One region of the Pseudomonas sp. MS01C9 genome, then DNA from elsewhere that is predicted to be linked to it. Evidence: riboswitches for the same ligand, from Rfam matches in the RefSeq annotation. Region 1 holds a riboswitch; the other holds the start of a gene.
What was found. A riboswitch is a leader RNA that binds a small molecule or an ion and turns the genes downstream of it on or off. The one in region 1 is predicted to bind cobalamin.
Positions count from the first base shown of each region.

Region 2: another riboswitch for cobalamin. It lies ahead of AC1M7R_RS21775 (CbtB domain-containing protein); the one in region 1 lies ahead of cobO (cob(I)yrinic acid a,c-diamide adenosyltransferase).

Region 1 covers NZ_CM177073.1:913,489-927,742, reverse strand. The annotation lists gene purM (phosphoribosylformylglycinamidine cyclo-ligase) at 1-27, opposite strand, end outside; gene AC1M7R_RS04305 (DUF2066 domain-containing protein) at 394-1,452, shown strand; gene AC1M7R_RS04300 (AI-2E family transporter) at 1,482-2,555, shown strand; gene hda (DnaA regulatory inactivator Hda) at 2,723-3,427, shown strand; gene AC1M7R_RS04290 (C40 family peptidase) at 3,640-4,266, shown strand; gene AC1M7R_RS04285 (C40 family peptidase) at 4,432-4,965, shown strand; gene AC1M7R_RS04280 (PQQ-dependent sugar dehydrogenase) at 5,147-6,457, opposite strand; gene AC1M7R_RS04275 (hypothetical protein) at 6,524-7,108, opposite strand; cobalamin riboswitch at 7,269-7,479, shown strand; gene cobO (cob(I)yrinic acid a,c-diamide adenosyltransferase) at 7,560-8,186, shown strand; gene AC1M7R_RS04265 (cobyrinic acid a,c-diamide synthase CobB) at 8,198-9,565, shown strand; gene bluB (5,6-dimethylbenzimidazole synthase) at 9,562-10,212, shown strand; gene cbiB (adenosylcobinamide-phosphate synthase CbiB) at 10,209-11,117, shown strand; gene cobD (threonine-phosphate decarboxylase CobD) at 11,110-12,102, shown strand; gene AC1M7R_RS04245 (cobyric acid synthase) at 12,099-13,550, shown strand; gene cobU (bifunctional adenosylcobinamide kinase/adenosylcobinamide-phosphate guanylyltransferase) at 13,701-14,222, shown strand; gene cobT (nicotinate-nucleotide--dimethylbenzimidazole phosphoribosyltransferase) at 14,219-14,254, shown strand, end outside.
Region 2 covers NZ_CM177073.1:4,758,208-4,772,461, forward strand. The annotation lists gene sohB (protease SohB) at 1-279, shown strand, start outside; gene AC1M7R_RS21730 (DUF934 domain-containing protein) at 403-897, opposite strand; gene AC1M7R_RS21735 (nitrite/sulfite reductase) at 881-2,539, opposite strand; gene AC1M7R_RS21740 (DUF2970 domain-containing protein) at 3,086-3,304, opposite strand; gene metH (methionine synthase) at 3,397-7,107, opposite strand; gene AC1M7R_RS21750 (fatty acid cis/trans isomerase) at 7,262-9,553, shown strand; gene nfuA (Fe-S biogenesis protein NfuA) at 9,669-10,253, shown strand; gene cobM (precorrin-4 C(11)-methyltransferase) at 10,362-11,108, opposite strand; gene AC1M7R_RS21765 (cobalamin biosynthesis protein) at 11,187-11,591, opposite strand; gene AC1M7R_RS21770 (CbtA family protein) at 11,588-12,283, opposite strand; gene AC1M7R_RS21775 (CbtB domain-containing protein) at 12,295-12,483, opposite strand; cobalamin riboswitch at 12,585-12,807, opposite strand; cobalamin riboswitch at 12,988-13,201, shown strand; gene cobW (cobalamin biosynthesis protein CobW) at 13,300-14,254, shown strand, end outside.

The sequences.
Region 1 (14,254 bases):
GTAGCTCAGGGAGGGTTGCTTGCTCATGATCCAGGCCTTTAGGGGGGGGATTTCTGGGTAACGACCGACCGCCGGGGCCATTGAATACTCGTTGTGCGAGTGATTCCGGATGCCCAGCCGTTGCCGGTCTGCGAAGGCGCGCGATTTTATCAGGCTTGTGGGGCAGCGGCCATCCTCGCGCCGACGGGCAGGAACATATCCGCAGAAAAAAACCGATATTTCTTCTATTGGTGCTGCACGATGCGGCTGTATAAGGTGTAGCCGTAACCGGCTATGGTGACGACCGCGCAAAACTTCCATCGGTGTGTGAGTGTTTTGGCGCATGCCGTGGTCACAGCCATGCTTCGTTTTCTTCACACGGCCTGTTCCAGCCGTCATGTCCGGGAATCTTCCATGCGTCTGATCAAATTCTTGTCTGTGGGCTGCCTGGCGTTGATCAGCCTGGCGAGCCAGGCCGAACCCCTCAATGGTCTTTATCAAGTCTACGAGCCCGTCGCGAGCCAGTCGCCGGACGAGCGCAACCAGGCGACATTGCGCGCCCTGGACACGCTGGTGCTGCGTCTGACCGGCGATGCCGGGGCGGCACAGAACCCCGGGCTGGCGGCGCTCCGCAAGGACCCGCAGCAGATCATTCTCCAGTATGGCTACGACGCCGGCCCTCCCGAGAGCCTGAAGGTGGACTTCGATCCGGTGAGCACCGATCGCGCCCTGCGTTCGGCAGGGCTGTCACTGTGGGGCGCGAACCGGCCTTCGATCCTGGGCTGGTGGCTGAACGAGTCGACCGAGGGTTCGAGCCTGGTGGGTGACGGGCAGCCCAGCGCCGCGCCGTTGCGCCGCGCCGCCCAGCATCGGGGCTTGCCACTGCTATTGCCACTGGCTGACCTGAGCGAACAGATCGTCGCTACCGCGCCGAACCTGGAGGGCACTGACCCGGCTCCGTTGCGCGACGCATCGGAGCGCTACGGCGCCGATGCGCTGCTGGCGGTCCATGCCAAGGAAGAGGGCGGTCAGTGGAAGGGCACCTGGCGCCTGTGGCTGGGCAATCAACGGGAACAGGGCAGTGCCCAGGGCGCCGATGCCGCCGCGCTGGCCGATGCGGTGATGCTGGCGGTGAGTCAGCGTCTGGCCCCGCGCTTCGTCGCCAAGCCAGGGGTGGCAACCGAACAGTTGCTGGAAGTGCAGGGCATGAACTTCGAGCGTTATGCCGCCCTGGGGCGTTTGCTGGAGCCGTTCGGCGGGCAATTGCAGCGGGTCGAAGGGGACCGGATCGTCTATCGGGTCAATGGCAGTGCGGAGCAGCTCAAGGCGCAGTTGGCCCTGGCGAAACTGCAGGAAATTCCGGCCGGCGAGAGCATCGCGCCCGTTCCTGCGGCACAACCGCCAGCCGATGGTTCGGCCACGGCCCCCGCTGCGCCCCCCGCACCGACGGCCAACCTGCGGTTTCGCTGGTAGTTTTCCTTCTATATAGCCAGGAGTTGTTCATGGGTGATACGCGGCGTTGGTTCTGGTTGGGCGGGGTCGCCCTGCTGTGCGCGCTAATCTATCTGTTGCATCCGATTCTGACCCCGTTCCTGGTGGCGCTGCTCCTGGCCTATCTGTTCGATCCGGTGGTGGATCGCCTGGAGAAGCTCGGCCTGTCGCGGACCTGGGGCGTGGTGACGGTGTTTGCCCTGTTTACCCTGATCGTCATCGCGCTGTTGCTGGTGTTGATTCCCATGCTGGCCAAGCAACTGCTGCGCCTGTATGAACTGGCACCGCAGATGCTCGATTGGCTACAGCACACAGCAGTGCCCTGGGTACAGTCCAGGCTGGGTCTGGCGGATGGTTTCTGGAAGTTCGACAAGGTCAAGGCTGCCATCAGCGAACATATGGGCCAGACCACCGACATCGTTGGCGTGGTGCTGAGCCAGGCCACAGCCTCGAGCCTGGCCTTGATGGGGTGGCTGGCGAACCTGGTGCTGATTCCGGTGGTGAGTTTCTATCTGTTGCGGGACTGGGACCTGATGATGGCCAAGATCCGCGGCCTGCTGCCGCGTCACCGGGAGGAGCAGATCATGACCCTCACCGGCGAATGCCACGAGGTGCTGGGTGCGTTTGTGCGGGGGCAGTTGCTGGTGATGGTGGCGCTGGGCTTCATCTATGCGGCGGGACTGATGCTGGTTGGGCTGGAGTTGGGTCTGCTGATCGGCATGATCGCCGGCCTGGCGGCCATCGTACCGTACATGGGCTTCGTGATCGGTATCGGCGCGGCGTTGATCGCCGGGCTGTTCCAGTTTGGTGGCGACCTGTATCCCATGGTCGGCATCGTGGCGGTATTCATGGTGGGCCAGGCCCTGGAAGGCATGGTGCTGACTCCGTTGCTGGTGGGCGATCGCATCGGCCTGCACCCGGTGGCGGTGATCTTCGCGATCCTGGCAGGCGGTGAGTTGTTTGGTTTTACCGGGATCCTGCTGGCGCTGCCGGTGGCGGCGGTCATCATGGTGCTGGTGCGCCACGCGCGTGACCTGTACAAGGATTCGGACCTCTACAGTGGCGTCGAAGACCCCGATCTGTAGGGCGCGACCGGCCGGGGCGCCAGGGAAATGGTCGCCATGCCGTGTTGCTGCTGCAAACCTTTGATTTTGCTCGTGGAGCGGCGCATTGTGCGGTCTGCTTCACGAGTATAAACTTTGCGAACTTTACACAGAGGCCACTAACGGTTCCTTGGAACTGTCCAGCCAGCATGAAACCGATTCAGTTGCCCCTAGGTGTGCGTCTGCGTGATGACGCCACCTTCATCAACTACTACCCAGGCGCGAATGCCGCTGCACTCGGCTATGTCGAGCGGCTATGCGAAGCCGACGCCGGCTGGACCGAGAGTCTGATCTACCTGTGGGGCAAGGATGGGGTTGGGCGTACGCACCTGTTGCAGGCGGCCTGCCTGAGATTCGAGCAATTGGGCGAGCCGGCGGTGTACCTGCCATTGGCTGAATTGCTGGACCGTGGCGTTGAAATCCTCGACAACCTCGAACAATACGAACTGGTCTGCCTGGACGATCTCCAGGCCGTGGCCGGCAAGGCCGATTGGGAAGAGGCGCTGTTTCATCTTTTCAACCGGTTGCGGGACAGTGGTCGGCGCCTGCTGATCGCTGCCTCCACGTCTCCCCGGGAGTTGCCGGTAAAGCTGGCGGACCTCAAGTCTCGTCTCACCCTGGCGCTGATCTTCCAGATGCGTCCGCTTTCCGATGAAGACAAGCTGCGTGCCTTGCAGTTGCGCGCTTCCCGGCGCGGACTGCATCTGACCGATGAGGTGGGGCATTTCATTCTTACCCGTGGCACCCGCAGCATGAGTGCACTGTTCGAGTTGCTCGAGCGCCTCGACCAGGCCTCCCTTCAAGCCCAGCGCAAGCTGACCATTCCTTTCTTGAAAGAAACCTTGGGCTGGTAGAGCCTGTCCGACTAGTGGCTCTTGGCCTGCTTTGCGCACGAGCAAACCCGCGGCCCTGCTGGGTTGCAGGCCACGCGACATTCAAAATGGGCTTAAGCGCTTAGATGTGATGGCAAAACCGGGAAGTCACATTTTTATCGATTGAATTTGCAAATGAAGTCGATAGAAGGCATAGTCTCGCCATCTTTACAACTACAGCCACGGTCGTGCCCATGCTAAATCGCTTCGCACCCCTCGTGCCTCTCGCACTCGTTACCCTGTTGTTCGGTTGCGCTGCCCACTCCCCAGTGACCCAGCAAGAGCAGCAACCACAGGTCAAGAATTCCGTTACCGCCCAGTCTTCCTCCGTTGCGTTCCAGGAAGAAGTGGCCTCCGACAAAGAGCTGGCGGCCTTCGCCAGCAACAAGCCCTATCAGCTTCCCGTGCTGGCCGACAGCATCCTGGAGCGTGGCATGTCCCTGATCGGGACCCGCTACCGTTTTGGCGGCACCTCCGAGGCGGGCTTCGATTGCAGCGGTTTCATCGGTTATCTGTTTCGCGAAGAGGCCGGCATGAACCTGCCGCGTTCCACCCGCGAAATGATCAACGTGAATGCCCCGCTGGTGGCTCGCAATCAACTGGAGCCGGGTGACTTGCTGTTTTTCAGCACCAATGGGCGCCGTGGACGTGTCAGCCACGCCGGTATCTACCTGGGTGACAACCAGTTCATCCACTCCAGCAGCCGTCGCAGCGGTGGCGTACGCATCGACAGCCTCGGTGACAGCTACTGGAGCAAGACCTTCATCGAAGCCAAGCGCGCCCTGGCCATGGCGCCGACTGTGGTCACCGCTCGCAAGTAAGCGCACAGTTTGTAAGGCAAACTTAAAGTCTTACTTGAAGTTTGCCTCATAGCCGCTAGAATCCTTGATCATTGATTGATGGCAATCCGCCTGCGTTCCAGCAGGCGGATTTGTTTTCATGCCCCGGCAGGAAAAAGCCGCATCCAGATCAGGATCGTTCTGCATATGTCGACGTCGGCCCGCCTCGCTACCCTTCTCCTGGCCGCGCTGCTCAGCGCATGCGCCAGTCGAACCCCGCCCCCTGCGCCTGTGCGTGCTCCGGTGGTATTCGCTCCCTCGCAACCCGTGTCCCCGGCCGCCGAAGACGTACTCTTCCGGGCGCTTGGCCTGGTGGGCACGCCTTATCGCTGGGGTGGCAACACACCGGATTCGGGTTTCGATTGCAGCGGCCTGATCGGTTATGTCTATCGCGACGCGGCCGGTATTTCCCTGCCACGTTCGACCCGCGAAATGATCGGCATGCGAGCCCCGGAAGTCGGTAAGGATGCGTTGCAGAGCGGGGACCTGGTTTTCTTCGCCACCAATGGCGGTTCCCAGGTCAGCCACGCCGGAATCTACGTCGGAGAGGGCCGTTTCGTGCATGCGCCGGCCACCGGTGGGACGGTCAAGCTCGATAGCCTGTCCAAGGCCTATTGGCAGAAGGCTTACCTGGGCGCCAAGCGTGTATTGCAGCCTGAGCATCTGGCACGCAATCCCTGACGTAGATCTTCAGGCCAGCGAGGACCTGTGGCGAGGGGATTTATCCCCGCTGGGCTGCAAAGCAGCCCCAAAGACAGCGGCTTGGATGCGATCGGCCTGAAAACTCCGCATTTCAAGCTCTAGGGCTGCTGCGCAGCCCCGCGGGGATCAATCCCCTCGCCACAGAAGAGTGCGATCAGCGCTATTGGGCAGACACCCGCCAGATCTTGTTCCCCACATCATCGGCCACCAGCAATCCACCCTGTTTGTCGATCACGACACCTACCGGGCGGCCCTGGGCTTTTTCGTCGGCGTTCAGGAAGCCGCTCAGCACATCGACAGGTTGCCCGACCGGCTTGCCAGCACTGAAGGGGACGAAAATCACTTTGTAGCCACTGTGGGGCTTGCGATTCCATGAGCCGTGCTGCCCGATGAACGCTCCCTCGGTAAATGGCGCGGGCAGGTTGCTGCCCTCGGCGAAGGTCAGGCCCAGCGACGCGGTGTGAGGCCCGACGGCATAGTCCGGGGCGATGGCCTTGGCCACCAGGTCCGGTTTCTGGGGCTCGACCCGAGTATCGACATGCTGCCCGTAATAGCTGTAGGGCCAGCCATAGAAGCCGCCATCCTTGACCGAGGTGATGTAGTCCGGCACCAGGTCGCTGCCGATCTCGTCCCGTTCGTTCACCGCTGTCCACAGCGCTCCGCTGCGCGGCTCCCAGGCCAGGCCGTTGGGGTTGCGCAGGCCCGAGGCAAAGATGCGGTGGTTGCCGCTGGCGCGGTCCACTTCCCAGATGGCCGCACGACCTTCTTCAGCCTCCATGCCGTTCTCCGCGACGTTACTGTTCGAGCCGGTGGTGACGTACAGCTTGCTGCCGTCGCGGCTGGCGATGACGTTTTTGGTCCAGTGGTGGTTGAGCGTGCCGCCCGGCAAGTCGACGACCTTGGTGGGCTGCGCCTTGATTTGCGTGTCGCCGTCCTTGTAGGGAAAACGAATCAACCGGTCAGTGTCGGCCACGTACAGGTCATTGCCCACCAGGGTCATGCCGAACGGCGAGTTGAGGTTCTCCAGGAAAACCGTGCGGGTTTCGGCGATGCCGTCGTGATTGGCGTCACGCAGCAGTGTGATGCGATTGGGGCTTGGCACTCCGGCGCCGGCGCGACCCATGACCTTTTTCATTACCCAGCCGCGCACGCCCTTGGAATCGTCTGGCTTGGGTGGGGCATTGGTTTCGGCTACCAGCACATCGCCGTTGGGCAGCACATAGAGCCAGCGTGGATGATCCAGGCCTTCGGCGAAAGCCTTCACTTGCAGGCCCTGGGCCGGCGTCGGCTTGGCGCCGTCCGGCCAGCCGACAGCTTCGGCGATGTTCACGGTGGGGATCAGGGTCTTGTTCGGTTCCGGCAGCTTCGGCGATGGGCCGGTGCCATCGGACACTTGCAGCGTGGACGATTCGCCGCAAGCGACAAGCCCTGCGGCAAGGACAATGGTCAGGAGATGAGGCGGCTTGAGCATGCTGGCTTCCCTATGAATGCATGTGGTTATTCATAGAGAAGCGTAGACGCGCGATGGTTCCACCCGTCAGCCGTGGGCCTGCTTGAACAGTACGGCGATCCCCGGATGATAATGACCGGCCTCGTTGCGCAACTTGCGGTAGGCGTAAGGGAAATACCAGGCCACGGCGCAGGAGTTTTCCTTCTGCAGTTCATCGACCATGTCCTGCAGCTCTTCGGGCGTGGTGCTTTGCTGGGCTTTTTGCGGCGCGACGAACAGGCAGCCCAGCTTCAGGTCGCTGGCGTAGCTGATGCGCTTGGCGTCGCTGGTGGCTTCGAGCAAGGGCTGGGTCAGGTTGAGGCTCTTGACCTTTGGCCAGCGCTGGGTGGCCTGGATGAAGGCGCGCTCATCCGTACCGGCAATGAACAGGTGGGCCCTGGCGTTGCGTTCGCCTTCTTCATTCTGCTTGCGGGTCGGGGCGTCCTGCAGCGTGACCATCTCGGCCATCCAGGCCGCTGCCGAGAGCAATCCCAGGTTGGCTTTTTCGTCGAACCAGTACGGCGTGTCGTTATCCCCGCGCACGGTGTTGTAGCGATCGATGCAGTCGAACCAGCGTTCGAGCATCGGGCGCAGGAACTCCAGTTTTGGATTGCTGATGATCATGCCTTGCATGCGTTGCCCCCTGTTGTTCTTGTGATATCGGGTGGTAATGTCCATTTGATATCATTTGCCGCATCATGGCACAACATTGACGTCATTTTATTGATCCTGGCCAATAAGCGACGCCCGGCCCGCGGTGGCTTTAATTGACGCTCCTGCCCCAACCCTCTAACCTTCGCGGCTTGTTTCAGGTGCTTTGTGGCCGCAGGCCGACAAAGTGAAACAGGGAAGCCGGTGAGCCCATGCGAGCCCGGCGCTGCCCCCGCAACGGTAAATGAGTCAAGGCTGCCCATGAGCCACTGCGTCCAAGGACGTGGGAAGGCGGGTAGCCCGGCATCACGCCGCTCATGAGCCCGGAGACCGGCCTGATCCATTCAACGGCGTCACGGTGGGCGATGCCAGGCTTGTTGCCGTCTCTTTTTGTGCCCGCCCGCCGTTATCCAGTCCCAACGGAGGCCTCCCCATGACCGGTTCCCCCATTTCCGATGCGTCCGATCGCGACGAACGTCACCTGGCGCGCATGCTGCGCAAGAAAGCCGTGATCGACGAGCGTATTGCCAACGCGCCGAACGAGTGCGGCCTGCTGCTGGTGCTGAGCGGCAACGGCAAGGGCAAGAGCAGCTCTGCGTTCGGCATGCTCGCGCGGGCCATGGGGCATGGCATGCAATGCGGCGTGGTGCAGTTCATCAAGGGGCGCAACAGCACCGGGGAAGAACTGTTTTTCCGTCGCTTCCCGGAGCAGGTGCGTTTTCATGTGATGGGGGAAGGATTTACCTGGGAAACCCAGGACCGCCAGCGCGATATCGCTGCTGCCGAAGCCGCCTGGGCGGTGTCGCGCCAGTTGCTGGGCGATCCGTCCATCGGCCTGGTCGTGCTCGATGAACTCAATATCGCCCTCAAGCATGGATACCTGGACCTGGACCAGGTGCTGAGCGACCTGCAGGCCCGCCCGCCCATGCAGCATGTGGTGGTGACCGGGCGTGGCGCCAAGCCGGAAATGATCGAGTTGGCGGATACCGTCACCGAGATGGGCATGATCAAGCACGCCTTCCAGGCCGGCATCAAGGCGCAGAAGGGTGTCGAGCTGTGAGCGATGCCCGCATGCACAGCCGCCAGTGCCCGGCCGTCCTGATCGCAGCCCCTGCCTCGGGGCAGGGCAAGACCACCGTCACCGCCGCGCTGGCCCGGTTGCATCGCAACCAGGGGCGCAGGGTGCGGGTATTCAAGTGCGGTCCGGATTTTCTCGATCCGATGATCCTGGAGCGCGCCAGCGGCGCGCCGGTCTATCAGCTGGACATGTGGATGGTCGGCGAGCAGGAAAGTCGACGGCTGTTGTGGGAAGCCGCCGGGGAGGCGGACCTGATCCTGATCGAAGGCGTGATGGGGCTGTTCGACGGCACCCCGTCCAGTGCCGACCTGGCGCGGCATTTCGGTGTACCGGTGCTGGCGGTGATCGACGGAACGGCCATGGCCCAGACGTTCGGCGCCCTGGCCCTGGGCCTGGCGCGTTATCAAGCGGACCTGCCGTTTGCCGGGGTGCTGGCCAACCGGGTCGGCACCTTGCGGCATGCGCAACTGCTCGAAGGCAGCCTGACCGAAGGGCTGCGCTGGTACGGCGCGTTGTCCCGGGAAACCGGTATCGAATTGCCCAGCCGTCACCTCGGCCTGGTCCAGGCCAGTGAGCTGAATGACCTGGATCTGCGCCTTGATGCTGCCGCCGAGGCCCTGGCGAGCAGTTGCGAAGTGACGCTGCCGCCGGCCGTGACGTTTGCCGCACCCGAGGTGGTGGCCGTGCAACCCTGGCTCGACGGCGTCCGTATCGCCGTGGCGCGGGACGAAGCGTTTGCGTTCACCTACGGCGCAAGCCTCGACCTGCTGCGGGCCATGGGCGCGCAGTTGAGCTTTTTCTCTCCGATCCATGACACGACGCTGCCCGAAGCGGACAGCCTCTACCTGCCTGGCGGTTACCCGGAGCTGCACCATGTCGCCCTGGCCCGGAACGCGTCGATGCTGGCGGCGATCCGGGCTCACCATGAGGCTGGCAAGCCCTTGCTGGCCGAATGCGGCGGCATGTTGTACCTGCTGGATTCGCTGACCGATGTCGAAGGTACTCGCGCCGAGCTGCTGGGCCTGCTGGCCGGCGAGGCGCAGATGCAGAAACGCCTGGCGGCCCTGGCCCTGCAAGCGGTGGAGCTGCCGGAAGGCACCTTGCGGGGCCATACCTACCATCATTCGCTGACCAGCACCGATGTTGCGCCGATCGCTCGTGGCCAGAGTCCCAATGGCGGGCGTGGAGCCGAGGCGGTTTTCCGGCAGGGGCGGATGACGGCTTCCTATGTTCACTTCTATTTTCCATCAAACCCGAGGGCGATCGCCGCGCTGTTCGCGCCGGTCCCCGAGGCCGCCTTCGCGAACACGTTCGATCACCTGACTCCAGTGGAAGCGGGCTTGCTCGCGAAAAGGCCATGACCGACAACGCTTTCTCCCAGGCCGAACGCGACGCCATCTACCGCGCCATCGCCGAGCGCCGCGACATGCGCCACTTCGCAGGTGGCTCGGTTGAGCCGGCCTTGCTGCGGCGCCTGCTGGAAGCGGCGCATCAGGCTCCCAGCGTGGGCCTGATGCAGCCGTGGCGATTCATTCGCATCAGTGACCGCGCCCTGCGCGGCAATATCCGGCAGTTGGTGGAAGAGGAACGTGTTCGCACTGCCGAGGCCCTGGGCGAGCGTAGCGATGAGTTCATGAAGCTCAAGGTCGAAGGCATCGACGACTGCGCCGAAGTGTTGGTGGCCGCGTTGATGGATGATCGCGAGCGGCATATCTTCGGGCGTCGGACCTTGCCGGAAATGGATCTGGCCTCGCTGTCCTGCGCCATCCAGAACCTGTGGCTGGCCGCCCGTGCCGAAGGGTTGGGGATGGGCTGGGTGTCGTTGTTCGAGCCCCAGGCCCTGGCCGACCTGCTGGGGTTGCCCGTCGGCGCCAAGCCCCTGGCGATTCTGTGCCTGGGGCCGGTGCAGAGCTTTTACCCGGCTCCGATGCTCACCCTGGAGGGCTGGGCGCAATCGAGGCCGCTCAATGAACTGCTTTATGAAAACCGTTGGGGCGTGAGCTCATGAGCGTGGCACTGCTCAGCGCTGCTGCGGTGGCGTTGGATGCGTTGCTGGGCGAACCTCGACGCTGGCATCCGTTGGTGGCGTTCGGCGGATTTGCCGATCGCATCGAACAACGTTTCAACGGGGGCGGGCGCGGCTGGCGCAGCCACGGTGTCACGGCGTGGTTCATCGCCGTGGTGCCGTTGACCTTGCTGGCCACGGCCTTGTCCTGGGCCCCCCTGGTGGGTTGGCTGGTGGACATCCTGGCCTTGTACTGCGCCCTCGGGCTGCGCAGCCTGGGGGAACATGTCGAGCCGGTAGCCCGGGCGTTGCGCAGTGGGGACCTGGACGAAGCGCGTCGGCGGGTGGGCTATCTGGTCAGCCGTGAGACCCGTGAGCTGGACGAAACCGCTGTCGCGCGCGCTGCCACCGAATCGGTGCTGGAGAATGGCAGCGACGCGGTATTCGCCGCCTTGTTCTGGTTCGCCGTGGCCGGCGCGCCCGGCGTGGTGTTGTACCGCTTGAGCAATACCCTCGATGCGATGTGGGGCTACCGCAACGAACGCTTCGAGCGGTTCGGTTGGGCTGCGGCCAGAATCGATGATGGCCTCAATTACATTCCGGCGCGGCTGGTGGCGTTGACCTACGCGTTGCTGGGGAAAACCCGAGTGGCGCTGCGGTGCTGGCGTCGCCAGGGGCCGACCTGGGACAGCCCCAACGCCGGGCCCGTCATGGCGGCCGGTGCCGGGGCGCTTGGGGTCGAGCTGGGAGGCGCGGCGGTTTACCACGGCGAGCTGCACCAGCGTCCGCCTTTGGGCGAGGGCGTTCCGGCGAGCGCCGATTCCATCGATCGCGGCTGGCAACTGGTCCAGCGCGGCGTATGGTTGTGGTTGCTGATCCTCTGCCTGGGAGCCGAGTTTTATGCTTGAGCACGGTGGGCGCCTGCGCAACGCGGCCCGGCAATACGGTATTGCCGAGGCGCAATGGCTCGATCTGTCCAGCGGCCTGGCGCCCTGGCCGTTCGAGGTTCCGGCGATTCCACTGCGCGCCTGGGCCCGGCTGCCTGAGGCGGATGATGGGCTGGAACAGGCGGCCCGCGATTATTACGGCGCTGAGCATGTGCTGCCGGTGGCAGGTTCCCAGATGGCCATCCAGTTGTTGCCCCGCCTGCGCCGCACCGGCAAGGTCGGCGTGCTGTCGCCCTGTTACGCCGAGCACGCCGAGGCCTGGCGCCGAAGTGGCTACATCGTGCGGGAAGTGCTGGAAGCGGAAGTGGATTTCTTCCTCGACAGCCTCGATGTGCTGGTGGTGGTCAACCCGAACAACCCCACGGGCCTGAGCCTGAGCCCGGAGCGTCTGCTCGACTGGCATGCCCGGCTGGCCCAGCGCGGTGGCTGGCTGGTGGTCGATGAAGCGTTCATGGATGTCACGCCGCAACTGAGCCTGGCGGCCCATGCCCATCAGGTCGGTCTGATCGTGCTGCGTTCGTTCGGCAAGTTCTTTGGGCTGGCCGGAGTTCGCCTGGGCTTTGTATTGGCCGAGCGGCACTTGCTCAGGTTGTTGGCCGAACAGGTCGGGCCATGGGCCGTCAGCGGGCCGACGCGGGTGCTGGGGCAGGCCTGTTTGCTGGACCATGCCGCTCAGGTCCGCCAGCGACAGCGCTGTGAAGTCACCAGCCAGCGCCTGGCGCTGACCCTGGAGCGTCATGGCTTCAAGCCCCAGGGCGGCTGCGGGCTGTTCCAGTGGCTGGTGACCGAGCATGCCCAGATGCTTCACGATTTCATGGCCCGCCGCGGCATTCTCCTGCGCTTGTTTTCCCACAACAGCAGCCTGCGGTTCGGGCTTGCAGCCGACGATGCAGAATTCCTGCGCCTCGAACAGGCATTAGAGGCCTACACCAAGGATCTTCCATGACCACTTTGATGGTGCAGGGCACCACATCCGATGCCGGCAAAAGTACCCTGGTGACGGCGCTGTGCCGCTGGGTCCGCCGCCAGGGCGTCAGCGTGGTGCCGTTCAAGCCGCAGAACATGGCGCTCAACAGCGCGGTGACCGCCGATGGCGGCGAAATCGGGCGCGCCCAGGCGGTACAGGCCCAGGCCGCAGGCCTTGAGCCCCATACCGACATGAACCCGGTGCTGCTCAAGCCCAACAGCGACACCGGGGCCCAGGTCATCATCCATGGGCGTGCCGTGACCACCATGAACGCCGTTGCCTATCACGATTACAAAGCCATCGCGATGCAAGCGGTATTGGCCTCTCACCGGCGGTTGAGCGAGGCCTATCCGGTGGTGATGGTGGAAGGTGCGGGATCGCCGGCGGAAATCAATCTGCGGGCCGGCGACATCGCCAACATGGGCTTTGCCGAAGCGGTGGACTGCCCGGTCCTGCTGATCGCCGATATCAATCGCGGCGGGGTCTTCGCCCATCTGGTGGGCACCCTGGAATTGCTGTCGCCCAGCGAGCAGGCGCGGGTGAAAGGCTTCGTCATCAACCGATTTCGCGGCGACATCGCCTTGCTGCAGCCGGGCCTGGATTGGCTTGAGGCGCGTACCGGCAAACCGGTTATTGGCGTGTTGCCCTACGTGACGGATCTGCACCTGGAGGCCGAGGATGGCCTCGACCAGCGCCAGGCCGACAAGGTCGGGCAGGTGCTCAAGGTGGTGGTGCCGGTGTTGCCGCGCATCAGCAACCATACCGATTTCGATCCGTTGCGCCTGCACCCGCAGGTGGACCTGCAATTCATCGGCCCTGGCCAGGCCATTGCGCCGGCCGACCTGATCATCCTGCCCGGTTCGAAAAGCGTGCGCAGCGACCTGGTCTATTTGCGTGCCAACGGCTGGGAGGCGGCTATCCAACGCCACTTGCGCTATGGCGGCAAACTGCTGGGGGTCTGCGGTGGTTTGCAGATGCTCGGCCAGCAGGTCCACGACCCGCTGGGGCTGGAGGGCGCGGCGGGCTCCAGTGCGGGGCTGGGTTTGCTGGCCTTTGAAACGACGCTGGAGCACGAAAAACAACTGCGTAATGTCCGCGGGCGATTGGCCTTGGAAGAGGCTGAGGTCAGCGGCTATGAGATTCACGCGGGGGTGACCACTGGACCGGCCCTGGAAAACGCAGCGGTGTACTTGGAAGACGGCCGTTGCGACGGCGCGAAAAGTCTCGATGGGCAGATTGTCGGCACCTACCTGCATGGACTGTTCGAATCTCCCCAGGCCAGCAGTGCGTTGTTGCGCTGGGCTGGGCTACAGGATGTGCAGGCAGTGGATTACCACGGCTTGCGCGAGCGGGACATCGAGCGGTTGGCGGATCTGGTGGAGCGGCATCTGGACACTGGGTTGTTGCGTGAACTCTGCGGGATCTAGGGTGGCTGTGCCGGCCTCATCGCGGGCAAGCTCGCGCCCACATTGGATTTCTGATGACCACAGAATTCATGAACCCCCAGGATCAACTGTGGGAGCGCGCTTGCTCGCGATGGCGCCAGTCGCCACACCGCCAAATAAAGGTAATGACTCATGCTCCAACTGATCCTCGGCGGCGCCCGCTCCGGCAAGAGTCGCCTGGCGGAAAAACTCGCCACGGACACTCAATTACCCGTGACCTACATCGCCACCAGCCAACCCCTGGACGGCGAGATGAACGCACGGGTCGCCCAGCACCGCGCCCGTCGCCCGGCCGAATGGGCGCTGGTGGAAGAGCCATTGGCCCTGGCCCGGGTGCTACAGGAAAACGCCGCACCCGGGCAATGCCTGCTGGTGGATTGCTTGACCCTGTGGTTGACCAACCTGCTGATGCTCGACGACGCCGAGCGGTTGAATGCAGAACGCGATGCGCTGCTGGACTGCCTTGCTGCGCTGCCCGGCGACATCATTTTTGTCAGCAACGAGACCGGCATGGGTGTCGTGCCGCTGGGTGAGTTGACTCGCCGTTATGTCGATGAAGCCGGTTGGCTGCATCAAGCCTTGGCCGAACGGTGTCAGCGTGTCGTGCTGACCGTCGCCGGCCTGCCCCTGACTCTCAAAGGTACTGCGTCATGACTCACCGCTGGTGGCTGGACCCCTGCAAGCCC
Region 2 (14,254 bases), 2.3 Mb from region 1:
AAGCGCTTCGTGTCCAGCTACCGCCCGCAACTGGCCATCGATGAAGTCGCTACCGGTGAGGTCTGGCTGGGTGTCGCGGCGTTGGACAAGCAACTGGTGGACGAACTGAAGACCAGTGACGAATACCTGGCCGAACGGGCCAAGAGCGCCGAGCTGTATCATCTGCACTACGCCGAACGCAAAAGCCTGCAGGAGCGTATTGGCATGGCCGCCAGCGGTTCGGTGGACCGGGTACTGCTGAACTGGTGGAGCCGCCTTACCCAGCAGCGTTTCTGGTAACCCCCTCACCGCCGACCGTCGTGGGAGCAGGCTCGCTCCTGCGCGGGGCTGCTGCTCATCGCGACCACAATGAAAAAGCCCTGACCTGGTGTACCGGGTCAGGGCTTTTTTTATCGAGCGCTATCAGCGCCGACGAAACAGCGGCAACGGTTCGTCAGTCGCTGCCTGGTAGGTCACCGAAAAGTCCTTGAGGCTTTCTAGGGCTTCGTAGGGGTCTTTGTCGGCCCGCAGGGCAAAGGCATCGAAACCGCAGCGGCGCATGTAGAACAACTGGTCGCGCAGGACGTCGCCAATGGCTCGCAGCTCGCCCTTGAAGCCGTAGCGGTCGCGCAGCAGGCGTGCGTTGGAATAGCTGCGCCCATCGGTGAACGCAGGGAAATTCAGCGCGATGACCTGGAACTGATTGGCGTCGTCGCCGATTTCCTCCGCTTCCTCGTCGGCGTCCAGCCATACACCCAGGCCGCCGTCACGGGCCTGCAGGGCGCGAGCGTGATCACGCCACAAGGCCAGGGGCACGATCAGGTCGTCGCAGTTGGAGATGCCATCGAGAGTCGCGTCCTTGGGCAACAGGTGCCAGGTTTCGTCGATGACCTCGTTGTTCTTAATGATTCGCTGCATAGACGCGTTCCTTGAAGAGGTCGATGCCGATACGTTGATAGGTGTCGATGAACCGCTCGTCTTCGGTACGTTGTTCGATGTACACGTCGATCAGCTTCTCGATCACGTCGGGCATGTCATCCTGCGCAAACGACGGGCCGAGGATCTTGCCCAGGCTGGCCCCGCGGGTACCGCTGCCGCCCAGGGAGACCTGATAGAACTCCTCGCCTTTCTTGTCCACACCCAGGATGCCGATATGGCCCACGTGGTGGTGACCGCAGGCGTTCATGCAGCCGGAAATGTTCAGGTCCAGTTCGCCGATGTCGAACAGGTAGTCCAGGTCGTCGAAGCGACGCTGGATCGATTCGGCGATAGGGATCGACTTGGCGTTGGCCAGGGAGCAGAAGTCTCCCCCCGGGCAGCAGATCATGTCGGTCAGCAGGCCGATGTTCGGCGTGGCGAAACCTTGCTCGCGCAATTCGCCCCACAGGGTGAACAGCTGGCTTTGCTCGACATCCGCCAGGATGATGTTCTGCTCGTGGGAGGTGCGCAGCAGGCCGAAGCTGTAGCGGTCGGCCAGGTCGGCCACGGCATCGAGCTGCTTGTCGGTGATGTCGCCGGGGGCGACGCCGGTCGGCTTCAGGGACAAGGTCACCGCGACGTAACCCGGCTTCTTGTGGGCCAGGGTGTTGCGGGTACGCCAGCGGGCGAAGCCTGGGTGTTCCTTGTCCAGCGCAGCCAGTTCGGCGTCCTGATTGGCCAGGGTCTTGTACTGCGGGTCGACGAAATGCCGGGCGACCCGATGGACTTCGGCTTCGGTCAGCGTGGTCTGGCCACCGCGCAGGTGGACCATCTCGGCCTCGACCTTCTCGGCGAACACTTCAGGGGTAAGGGCCTTGACCAGGATCTTGATCCGCGCCTTGTATTTGTTGTCGCGACGGCCGTAGCGGTTGTAAACCCGCAGGATGGCGTCGAGATAGCTCAGCAGGTCCTGCCAGGGAAGGAACTCGTTGATGAACGAGCCCACCACCGGGGTACGGCCGAGCCCACCGCCCACCAGTACCCGGAAGCCCAGCTCGCCCTCGGCGTTGTAGACCGCCTCCAGGCCGATGTCGTGGACTTCGATGGCCGCGCGATCCGAGGTCGAGCCGTTGATGGCGATCTTGAACTTGCGCGGCAGGTAGGCGAATTCCGGGTGGAAGGTGGTCCACTGGCGCACGATCTCGCACCACGGACGCGGGTCGATCAACTCATCGGCCGCGACGCCGGCGAACTGGTCGGTGGTGACGTTGCGCAGGCAGTTGCCGCTGGTCTGGATGGCATGCATCTGCACGGTCGCCAGCTCGGCCAGGATGTCCGGTACGTCTTCCAGGGCCGGCCAGTTGTATTGGACGTTCTGCCGGGTGCTGATGTGGGCGTAGCCCTTGTCGTAGTCACGGGCGATCTGGGCCAGTTTGCGTACCTGGCGCGAGGCCAGTTGGCCATAAGGCACCGCCACGCGCAGCATGGGGGCGAAACGCTGGATATACAGGCCATTCTGCAAGCGCAGAGGGCGGAATTCTTCTTCGCTCAGCTCGCCTGCCAGATAGCGTCGGGTCTGATCACGGAACTGCTTGACGCGGTCCTCGATGATCCGCTGATCGTACTCGTCATATACGTACATATAAGTCTCGGTCTCAGGCTTGGGCCGATCAGAAACAGCTGCGTGTTGGCTCGCTGGAATCGGGTTCTGCCTCGGCAATTCTGCGCGCACGGCCGCGCACTCCTAGGGGAGCCGGTGCAAGATACCTGTTTTGGGTTATGCGCAAAAGTGATGTTTGAGTATATGTAAAGAACCAAATCGACTAATGAGATTGATTATTGGCTAACCCACATTTGTCGTGCGGGCAATCATCGTCTTAACTGTGGTCGAGTCCCCATGCAATCACCTAAAAAACCGACAAGAGGCGATGCAATGAGCAATCCGACCAAAGCAAGGAAAAGCGACAGTACCGTTGATGCCTGGGCCATCCTGTTCCTGATTATCCTGGTGGTGGGCACCGCTGTGTTCTGGGTCAGTCACCAGTGAACGGTTGATCCCTGGCGATGAAAAACCTGTGGGAGCGAGCTTGCTCGCGATAACGGTGTACCAGTCGACCTCAATCCGACTGAACCACCGCTATCGCGAGCAAGCTCGCTCCCACAAGGTCGTGTGTTGTGTTGGAGAGCGCTACAGCCCCGCCAGGTGCACCACCAGCTTGACGATGCCAAACAGCGTCAGCGCGAAGACCACCGTGAACGCGATGCCCAGGATCACGAAGTGGCTCGGTTTGCCGTGGGTGAAATCCCGGGCGCGGTTCTTGCCGCTCTGCACCCCGAAAGCGGCAGCCAGTACGCTGTGTACCATCTGCAACAGGGTGGGCGGCTTGTTGTCGACTGGATCGTCCATAAATCCCTCGTCTGCCATGGGTCTGGGACAAGCATAGACAAAAGATCGCGACCTGCCGCGCCGTAGGCCGCGATCCTGTCAGTTACGCCGCCTTAGCTGTCGTAGCCCAGGTTCGGCGCCAGCCAGCGCTCGGTCACGCTCAGTTCCTGGCCCTTGCGGGCGGTGTAGCTCTGGACCTGGTCCTTGTCGATCTTGCCCACGGCAAAATACTGCGCCTGGGGATGGGCGAAATACCAACCGCTGACCGCGGCCGCCGGGAACATGGCGTAATGTTCGGTGAGGAACACACCACTGCGCCCGGCCTTCATTTCGCTGGCCTGGGGATCGAGCAGGCGGAACAGGGTGGCTTTCTCGGTGTGATCCGGGCAGGCCGGATAGCCAGGGGCGGGGCGGATGCCGGTGTACTGCTCCTTGATGAGGGCTTCGTTGTCCAGGTTCTCGTCCTTGGCATACCCCCAATAGTCCTTGCGCACCTGTTGGTGCAGCCACTCGGCGCATGCCTCGGCCAGACGGTCGGCCAGGGCCTTGACCATGATCGAGTTGTAGTCGTCGCCAGCATCCTGGTAGGCCTTGGCCACTTCCTCGGCGCCGATGCCGGCGGTGGTGATGAAGCCCCCGACATAGTCGGTCACGCCGCTGTCCTTGGGGGCGACGAAGTCGGCCAGGGAAAAATTCGGCTTGCCGTCGGTCTTGATGATCTGCTGGCGCAGGTGATGCAGGCGGGCCATCGGCTTGCCGTCCTCGCCATAGACCTCCAGGTCGTCGTCATGCACCTGGTTGGCTGGCCAGAAGCCGAACACGGCGCGGGCGCTGATGAGTTTTTCGTCGATCAGTTTGCGCAGCATCGCCTGGGCGTCGGCGTACAGCGCGGTGGCGGCTTCACCGACCACTTCGTCGGTGAGGATGCGCGGGAACTTGCCAGCCAGGTCCCAGGAGATGAAGAACGGTGTCCAGTCGATGTATTCGGCCAGCACGTCAAGGTCGATATCCTCCAGTACCCGGGTGCCGGTGAACGTCGGCTTGACCGGCTGGTAGCTGCTCCAGTCGAACTGTGGCTTCTTCGCCACGGCCGCCGAATAGCTCAGGCGTTCGGTGCGGGCGCTGCGGTTGGCGGTGCGCTCGCGAACCTCCTGGTAATCCTGCCGGGCCTTCTCGACGAAGGCGGGCTTGAGCTCCTTGGACAGCAACTGCGTGGCCACGCCCACGGCGCGGGACGCGTCGGTCACGTAGATCACCGCATCGTTGCTGTACTTGGGCTCGATCTTCACGGCCGTATGGGCCTTGGAGGTCGTTGCGCCACCGATCATCAGCGGCAGGTGGAAATCCTGGCGCTGCATCTCGCGCGCCACATGCACCATTTCATCCAGAGAAGGGGTGATCAGGCCGGACAGGCCGATGATGTCGCATTTCTCGTCCCGGGCCACCTGCAGGATCTTCTCGGCAGGCACCATCACACCCAGGTCGACGATGTCATAGCCGTTGCAACCCAGCACGACGCCGACGATGTTCTTGCCGATATCATGGACGTCGCCCTTGACCGTCGCCATCAGGATCTTGCCCTTGGCTTCCGGCTTGTCGCCTTTTTCCGCCTCGATGAACGGGATCAGGTGGGCCACCGCCTGTTTCATCACCCGGGCGGACTTGACCACCTGGGGCAGGAACATCTTGCCGGCGCCGAACAGGTCGCCGACGATGTTCATGCCGGCCATCAACGGACCTTCGATCACTTCGATCGGGCGGGCGAAGGACAGGCGTGACTCTTCGGTGTCTTCGACGATATGGGTGGTGATGCCCTTGACCAGCGCGTGTTCCAGGCGCTTGTTGACGTCCCAGTTGCGCCACTCCTCGGTTTCCGCTTCCTTGACGCTGCCGTCGCCCTTGTACTTGTCGGCGATGGCGAGCAGGGCGTCGGTGCCTTCCGGGGTACGGTTGAGGATCACGTCTTCCACCGCATCGCGCAGTTCCACCGGGATCTGGTCGTAGATTTCCAGTTGGCCGGCGTTGACGATGCCCATGGTCAGGCCCGCGCGGATCGCGTACAGCAGGAACACCGAGTGGATCGCCTCGCGCACCGGGTTGTTGCCCCGGAACGAGAACGACACGTTGGACACCCCGCCGGAGGTCAGCGCGTACGGCAGTTCGTCGCGGACATAGGCGCAGGCATTGATGAAGTCCACGGCGTAGTTGTTGTGCTCTTCGATACCGGTGGCGACGGCGAAGATGTTCGGGTCGAAGATGATGTCTTCCGGCGGGAAGCCGACTTCGTTGACCAGGATGTCGTAGGAGCGCTTGCAGATTTCCTTCTTGCGCGCCTCGGTGTCGGCCTGGCCGGCTTCGTCGAAGGCCATCACCACCACGGCGGCGCCGTAGCGCTTGCACAGCTTGGCGTGATGAATGAACTGCTCGACGCCTTCCTTCATGCTGATGGAGTTGACGATGCCCTTGCCCTGGATGCACTTGAGACCGGCTTCGATCACTTCCCATTTGGAGGAGTCGATCATGATCGGCACGCGGGAAATGTCCGGTTCACCGGCGATCAGGTTGAGGAAGGTCACCATGGCCTTCTTCGAATCGAGCATGCCCTCGTCCATGTTGATGTCGATCACCTGGGCGCCGGCCTCGACCTGCTGCAGCGCCACTTCCAGGGCTTCGGTGTAGTTGTCCTCGCGGATCAGCCGGGCGAACTTGGCGGAACCGGTGATGTTGGTCCGCTCGCCGACGTTGACGAACAGCGAGTTGCGATCGATGGTGAACGGTTCCAGGCCCGACAGGCGGCACGCTCGGGGGATCTCCGGGATCTGCCGCGGCGCGTAGCCGGCCACGGCCTTGGCGATGGCTTCGATGTGCGCCGGCGTGGTGCCGCAGCAACCGCCGACGATGTTCAGGAAGCCGCTCTGGGCGAACTCCTCGATGACCTTGGCGGTCTCGGCCGGCAGTTCGTCGTACTCGCCGAACTCGTTGGGCAGGCCGGCGTTCGGGTGAGCCGAGACGTGGGTGTTGGCCTTGTTCGACAGCTCTTCCAGGTACGGCCGCAGTTCACTGGCGCCCAGGGCACAGTTCAAGCCTACGGAAATCGGCTTGGCGTGGGCCACGGAGTTCCAGAAGGCTTCGGTGGTCTGGCCGGAGAGGGTGCGGCCGGAGGCGTCGGTGATGGTGCCGGAGATCATGATCGGCAGTTCGACGCCCAATTCCTCGAATACGCCCTGCACGGCGAAGATCGCAGCCTTGGCGTTCAGCGTGTCGAAGATGGTTTCGATCAGGATCAGGTCGGCGCCGCCATCGATCAGGCCCTTGGTGGCCTCGGTGTAGTTCTCCACCAGTTCGTCGAAGGTCACGTTGCGGTAACCGGGGTTGTTCACGTCCGGCGACAGCGAGCAGGTACGACTGGTGGGGCCCAGCACGCCGGCAACGAAGCGCGGCTTGTCCGGGGTTTCCAGGGTCTTGGCATCGGCTACCTGGCGGGCCAGGCGCGCACCTTCCAGGTTCAGCTCGTAGGCCAGGCCCTGCATGCCGTAGTCGGCCTGGGAGACCTGGGTGGCGTTGAAGGTGTTGGTTTCCAGGATGTCGGCGCCGGCATCCAGGTAGGCTTTTTCGATGGAGCCGATGACGTCGGGGCGGGTCAGCACCAACAGGTCGTTGTTGCCCTTGACGTCGCTCGGCCAGTCGGCGAAGCGTTTGCCGCGGTAGTCCTGTTCCTCCAGCTTGTAGCTCTGGATCATCGTGCCCATGCCACCGTCAAGGATCAGGATACGTTCCTTGAGGGCCTGCTGGAGAAGATAAAGGCGAGCGCTGCGATCGGACATAGGACTACCTGGAAAAAAAGCCATTGCGAAGGCCGGGATGATATCAAACCTGTGCAGGATTTGATCTCGACTGGCTTTTACATGAATGTCGCTCATGTTTGCATCGGAGTGCTGGCCCGGTAGAATCGCCGGATCATTTCCCAGGGACCGAGACATGCCGTACCGCGTCTTATTCGGCAGTCTGTTGCTGCTGTTGTCATTTCACGCAGTAGCCAAGGATTCCGTTTCAGCGCTTTCCTACACGCGCGACATCCAGCCGATCTTTACCGAGAAATGCGTGGCGTGCCACGCCTGCTATGACTCCGCCTGCCAACTGAACCTGGGCAGTGCCGAAGGCGCCACCCGGGGCGCCAGCAAGCTATCGGTATACGACGGCGAGCGGCGCCAGGCCGCTGTACCCACTCGCTTGTTCTATGACGCTTCCGGTCCGCACGCCTGGCAGCGCAAGGGCTTCTATTCGGTGCTCGATGCCCAGGGCAGCCAGGCGGCATTGATGGCGCGGATGCTGGCGCTGGGGCACGGCGCGCCGTTGCAACCCAACGCCAAGCTGCCGCAAGACATCGTGCTGGGGCTCGACCGGGACAACAGTTGCCCCATGCCGGGGCAATTCGATCAATACGCTGCGGCGCACCCCAGGGAAGGCATGCCCCTGGCCGTCACGGGCCTGACCGACCAGCAATACCAGACCTTGCAGCGTTGGCTGGCCTCCGGCGCGCCTGTCGACCAGCAAGCCCTGGCTCCAAGCGCCGCCGAAGCCCTGCAAGTGTTGCAATGGGAGAACCTGCTCAACGCCCCCGGCGCCCGTGAAAGCCTGGTTGCCCGCTGGCTGTTCGAGCACTGGTTCCTGGCCCACATCTACTTCAAGGATGGCGAGCGGGGGCATTTCTTCCAGTGGGTGCGTTCGCGCACACCGTCCGGCCAGCCGATCGACCTGATCAACACCCGACGCCCGAACGACGACCCCGGCACCCGGTTCTATTACCGCCTCTGGCCGGTGCAGGGGGTGATCGTGCACAAGACGCACATCACCTATGGGTTGAGCGCGGCCAGGATGGCGCGGATCAAGAGCCTGTTCTACAAGGGCGACTGGCAGGTCACGGCATTGCCGGGCTACGGGCCGGAGCGCCGTTCCAATCCGTTCTCCACCTTCGAGGCGATCCCGGCCCAGGCTCGCTACCAGTTCATGCTTGACAGCGCCGAGTATTTCGTCCGGACCTTCATCCGTGGCCCGGTGTGCCGGGGCCAGATCGCCACGGATGTGATTCGCGACAACTTCTGGGCCCTGTTCCAGGCCCCAGAGCATGACCTTTATATCACCGACCCGAACTACCGCGGCCAGGCCACGCCGTTGCTGGCGATGCCAGGGCAGAACGATGACGTGGGCAGCGTCCTCAGCCTGTGGCTCGATTACCGCGACAAGCGCAACGAGTACGAAGCGTTGCGGCGGGACAATTACGCCGATGTGCCGGCCCCGAGCTGGTCGAGCCTGTGGGCCGGCAATGACAACGCCTTGCTGAGCATTTTTCGCCACTTCGACAGTGCCTCGGTCACCAAGGGCCTGATTGGCGACGTGCCGCAAACCTTGTGGCTGTTCGATTTCCCGTTGCTGGAGCGCACCTATTATCAATTGGCGGTCAATTTCGATGTGTTCGGCAATGTTTCCCACCAGGCCCAGACCCGGCTCTACTTCGACCTGATCCGCAACGGCGCGGAACAGAACTTCCTGCGCCTGATGCCTGCCGATTCGCGGGAAGGCTACCTGGATGACTGGTACCAGTCCGGCGGCAAATTCAAGATGTGGCTGGATTACGAGGCCATCGACAACGACAAGCCGACCGCGCTCAAGCTTGACGAGCGTGACCCCAAGCGGGATTTCGCCCGGCAATTGCTGCTCCGTTACGGAGAGCTGAACGCGCGGCCCGACCCGATCAATCGTTGCGACGGCGCCTATTGCTCGCGTCCGAACATCGACCCGGACCTGCAGAGCGCCGAACAGGCCCTCAGTCGCCTGGTTTCAAGGCCGGCAGCGGGGCTTGGCGTGATCCACCACTTGCCCGAGGCGACCATGCTGCGCATCGAGACCGCCGGTGGCCGGCGGGAGGTCTACAGCCTGCTGCGCAACCGCGCCCACAGCAATGTGGCGTTCCTGCTGGGTGAAGCGATGCGTTACCAGCCTGGGCTGGACACCCTGACGGTGTACCCCGGCGTGCTCAGCAGCTACCCCAACTTCATGTTCAACATCCCGGCCGGGCAAGTGCCGGCGTTCGTCGAGGCCATGGAGCATGCCGAGGATCCCCAGGCTTTCGAGCGGATTGTCGAGCGCTGGGGCATTCGTCGCAGTCACCCGCAATTCTGGTACTACTTCCACGATCTGAGTCGTTATATCCAGGAAACGGAGCCCCTGGAGGAGGGGGTGCTGGATATGAATCGCTACCAGAACCTCTGATGGGCGCGCCCGGCGGCAGACCTTGCGGCGCCGGGTGCTTTCCCGACAAAAATACTGGGACTTTGTCCGGCGCCCTGATTGGCGTAAACTGCCGGCAAGCCTGCGAGGAGTTCCCATGACCGCCATAACCATTACCGATGCCGCCCACGATTACCTGGCCGACCTGCTGTCCAAGCAGAACACCCCGGGAATCGGGATCCGCATCTTCATCACCCAGCCTGGCACCCAGTACGCAGAGACGTGTATCGCCTATTGCAAGCCAGGTGAAGAAAAGCCCGAAGACACCGCGCTGGGGCTCAAGAGCTTCACCGCCTACATCGATTCCTTCAGCGAAGCGTTCCTGGACGACGCGGTGGTGGACTATGCCACCGACCGCATGGGTGGCCAGCTGACCATCAAGGCGCCGAACGCCAAGGTTCCGATGGTCAACGCCGACAGTCCCATCAATGAGCGCATCAACTACTACCTGCAAACCGAGATCAACCCAGGGCTGGCCAGCCACGGCGGCCAGGTGTCGCTGATCGATGTGGTGGAAGACGGCATCGCCGTGCTCCAGTTCGGTGGCGGCTGCCAGGGCTGCGGCCAGGCCGACGTGACCCTCAAGGAAGGCATCGAGCGCACTTTGCTCGAGCGCATCCCGGAGCTCAAGGGCGTGCGCGACGTGACCGACCATACGCAGAAAGAAAACGCCTACTACTGAATACGTGTTCGCCGCGGATTGTGTGTGGCGGGGGAGCAAGCTCCCTCGCCACAATAGTTTCTGCCGTCAGCCTGTACCCCCGTCCCTGTGGGATCTGGGTTGGCTACGTCAAGGCCTGTAGAGATGCGCATGCCCGGCGCGGTACAGCGACGATTCGCTGAACACATCATTGCCCAGCACCCGTCCCACCAGGATCAACGCCGTTCGGCGCAAACCCTTGGCCTGGACCTTCCCGGCGATATCCGCCAACGTCCCCACCACCCAATCCTGATCCGGCCACGTCGCCCGGTGGATCACCGCAATCGGGCAGTCGCCGCCGTAGTGGGGCAGCAGTTCGTCGACGATCTTTTCCAGGTGATTGACCCCCAGGTGAATCGCCATGGTCGCCCGGTGCTGTGCCAGATTGCCCAGTTCTTCCCCAGCAGGCATCGGGGATTTATCGGCGTAACGGGTGAGGATCACGCTCTGGGAGATATCCGGCAAGGTCAGTTCGCTGCCCAGCAGGGCTGCGCAGGCTGAGGTCGCGGTCACGCCCGGGATGATCTCGAATGGAATGCCAAGTGCCCGCAGGCAGCGAATCTGCTCACCGATGGCGCCGTACAGGCTCGGGTCGCCGGAGTGCACCCGGGCCACGTCCTGACCTTTGCGGTGGGCGGTTTCCATCAGCCCGACGATCTGTTCCAGGTGCAGTTCGGCACTGTTGACCACTTGTTCGGCGCAATGGCCATCGAGCACGGCGCTCGGCACCAGGGAGCCGGCGTAGATGATCACCGGGCAACTGCGGATCAAGCGCTGGCCCTTGACGGTGATCAGTTCCGGATCGCCGGGGCCGGCGCCGATGAAGTACACGGTCATGACCGGCTCCTGTGGAAGGTGGGGTGAGCGTCGCCCATATGAAGATCGCTCATGATCCTGGACGGCGATTATCGGGATTTACGCCACGACCGCCAATGCCAACGTGCTCATGGGGCTTGTTTGACGAGGGATCAGCAGGGTTGCGGGTTTCGTGCCCAATTGGTCGGCCAAGGCCAGGGCGGCGCTTTCGGCGATGCCGTAGCAACCGGTTCGCTCGAAGGCGATCTCGGAGCGATGACTGAGCCGCTGCTCGTAACCGGCCAACTGTTCGGCACTCAAGCACGTCAGCGGCAGTGCCAGTTGCCCGGCCAGTTCCAGCAGCCCGGGCTCGTCACGCTTGAGGTCGATGCTGGCCAGGGCCCGCACTTGGTGAAGTTCGATGCCGTGGGCCAACAACGTCTCTTCGAGCAAGGCCCGCAGCGTGCTGGCCGGGCAACCGCGCTGACAGCCCAGGCCGATCACCAGTATCGACCCGGTGCTCATGTGTCGTGGTGGGCTTGACCGTCACGGCGAAACAGCCAGGCGCTGATCAGGCCCAGGGCCAGCCAGAAGGCGATGTTGGTGACCTGGGAGGCGATCTTGAACTGGCTTTCCAGGGCTTCGGGCGCCAGCATCGAGTGGACTTCAGGTTGTGGCGCGCCGATGAGGTGAGGCACCAGCAAGGTCGCGACCCCCAACAGCTTGAGCAGCCAATGCCTGCCGAAGGCGATCAGGGCGATGCCCACCGCCGTGGACGCCGCAGTGCCGATCCACCACATCTGCCGCTGGGTCAGGTCGGCCGCCGCGGTGCCGGGCAACTCCGGGGGCAGGCCAAGGGTCGGTGCCAGGACGAAAGTGGCGTAACCGGCCAGGCCCCAGAGCAGGCCCTGGGAGGTGCGAGTCGGTGCGCGCAAGGTGTACAGGCCCGCGAGCATCAGGGCAAAACCCACGGCGACCACCAGGTTACCGCCAGTGGTGGACAGCACGCGCTGCCAGCCGTCTTCCGGCTCCCACGCCTCGGCATCGTGAGTGTGGGCAACGCCGTCGGTGTGCTCATGGACCTCGGACGCCGGAGCCTTCTCGAAGGTTTCCGCCTGGAGAATCAGTGGCGATACCCACAAGCTCTGCAACAGGGTCAGCAGCAGGGCGGCCAGCAAGCCGCTGAAACCGGCGGTCTGCGCGATACGCTTGATCATGTCGTCAGTTCTCAGTGGCAGGGGAAGGCGGCGCTGTGGCGGGTATCGTGGGCGGCGTTGTGCACCGCTTCGATGTGAGAGAAGCCGGCGAAATAGACCAGCCCCGCACCCAGGATCGAAGCCAGGATCGCGGCGCTCAGGCGTTGGCTCAGGGTGGTGGTGCTGCTGGCGGTGCGGGCGGTGCTGCTGATGGTCGACATGGCGCTTCCCTCTGTTTTTGTTCCGTGGGGGATGCGAGCGCAATGAGACCCCGGGCGAAAGACCGCCGAGGTTCGAACAGCGCCCGCCCACCGCGGGTTTGTTGATGCTTGAGTCATGGGCCGGTCTCCGGGCTCGCGAGGTGCCGGGCTCGTGCCTGGCCTGCAAGCGTCACCTTCCCATGTCCGGGGACACAGTGGTTCAGACGCTTCGCTCGCTTACCGTTGCGGGGGCAGCACCGGACTGACGTGGCTTTGGAGTAAAGCACACGATTCACCGGTTTCCCGTTTCACCCTGTGAAGGGCACCCGTAACTAGGCGCACAGGAGAGCATGGGTGGGGCGGGGCCGTCAATGCACAGGGGGCCGCTGCGCAGCCCGTCGCGAACAAGCTCGCCCCCACAGGGGGGGCTGCGGGATCCAATGTGGGAGCGAGCCTGCTCGCGATGGCGGCGGTAAGGACACCGCATAACTTACTTGCGGAGATTGACCCGTCCCCACACCCTGCGTAGCCTTGCGCCTTCGAGGTTCTTCGGCCTGCGCCGAAGCTAAGAAGGGAACGCGGTCCAAGCCGCGGCTGCCCCCGCAACTGTGAACGGTGATGTTTCTGCAAGGCCACTGTGCATGCCCTTTATCCGGGGTGCGCGGGAAGGCGCAGCAATTGCCAGTCGGATGACTGGCCCACCGTCAGCCAGGAGACCTGCCTCGACACAGATTCTCACTAAAACCGGGCGGGGTGATCCGGTGGCGAAATCTTCCGCGCACGCCTGTGCCAGCGGTTGTCGTCCCGTTTGCCCGCCACCTTGCCAAAGGGCATCCGATGAAAACACTGGCCAAGCTTCCCGTCACCATCGTCACCGGTTTCCTCGGCTCGGGGAAGACCACCCTGCTGCGGCACATGCTCGACAACGCCCAGGGGCGTCGTATCGCCGTGATCGTCAACGAGTTCGGCGAACTGGGCATCGACGGCGAGATCCTCAAGCAGTGCTCCATCGGTTGCACCGAGGAAGAGGCCAACGGCCGCGTCTACGAACTGGCCAACGGTTGCCTGTGCTGCACGGTCCAGGAAGAGTTCTTCCCGGTCATGCGCGAACTGGTGGCCCGGCGTGGCGATCTCGATCACATCCTGATCGAGACCTCCGGCCTGGCCCTGCCCAAGCCGTTGGTCCAGGCCTTCCAATGGCCGGAAATCCGCAGTGCCTGCACTGTCGATGCGGTGATCACCGTGGTCGACAGCCCGGCCGTGGCCGCCGGTACCTTCGCCGCCTTCCCCGACCAGGTGGACGCCCAGCGCAAACTCGATCCGAACCTGGACCACGAGTCACCGCTGCATGAGCTGTTCGCCGATCAACTGGCCAGCGCCGACCTGGTGATTCTCAACAAGGCCGACCTGATCAGCCCAGGCGACCTGGCGAAGGTCCGCCTGGAGGTGGCCGAAGAGCTGCCGCCGGCAGTCAAGGTCATCGAAGCCAGCAGCGGACGCCTGCCCCTGGATGTGCTGATCGGCCTCGGCGCAGGTTCCGAAGAGCACATCGACGGCCGCCATAGCCATCACGACCATCACCACGACGGCGACGATGACGACCACGATCATGACGCCTTCGACTCCATCTCCATCGAGCTGCCCCAGGCCGACGAAAGTCTGTTGCTCGATGCCCTGACCCAACTGGTGGTCCAGCACGGCGTGCTGCGGGTCAAAGGCTTCGCGGCGATTCCGAACAAGCCGATGCGGCTGTTGGTCCAGGGCGTCGGTACGCGCTTCGACAAGCATTTCG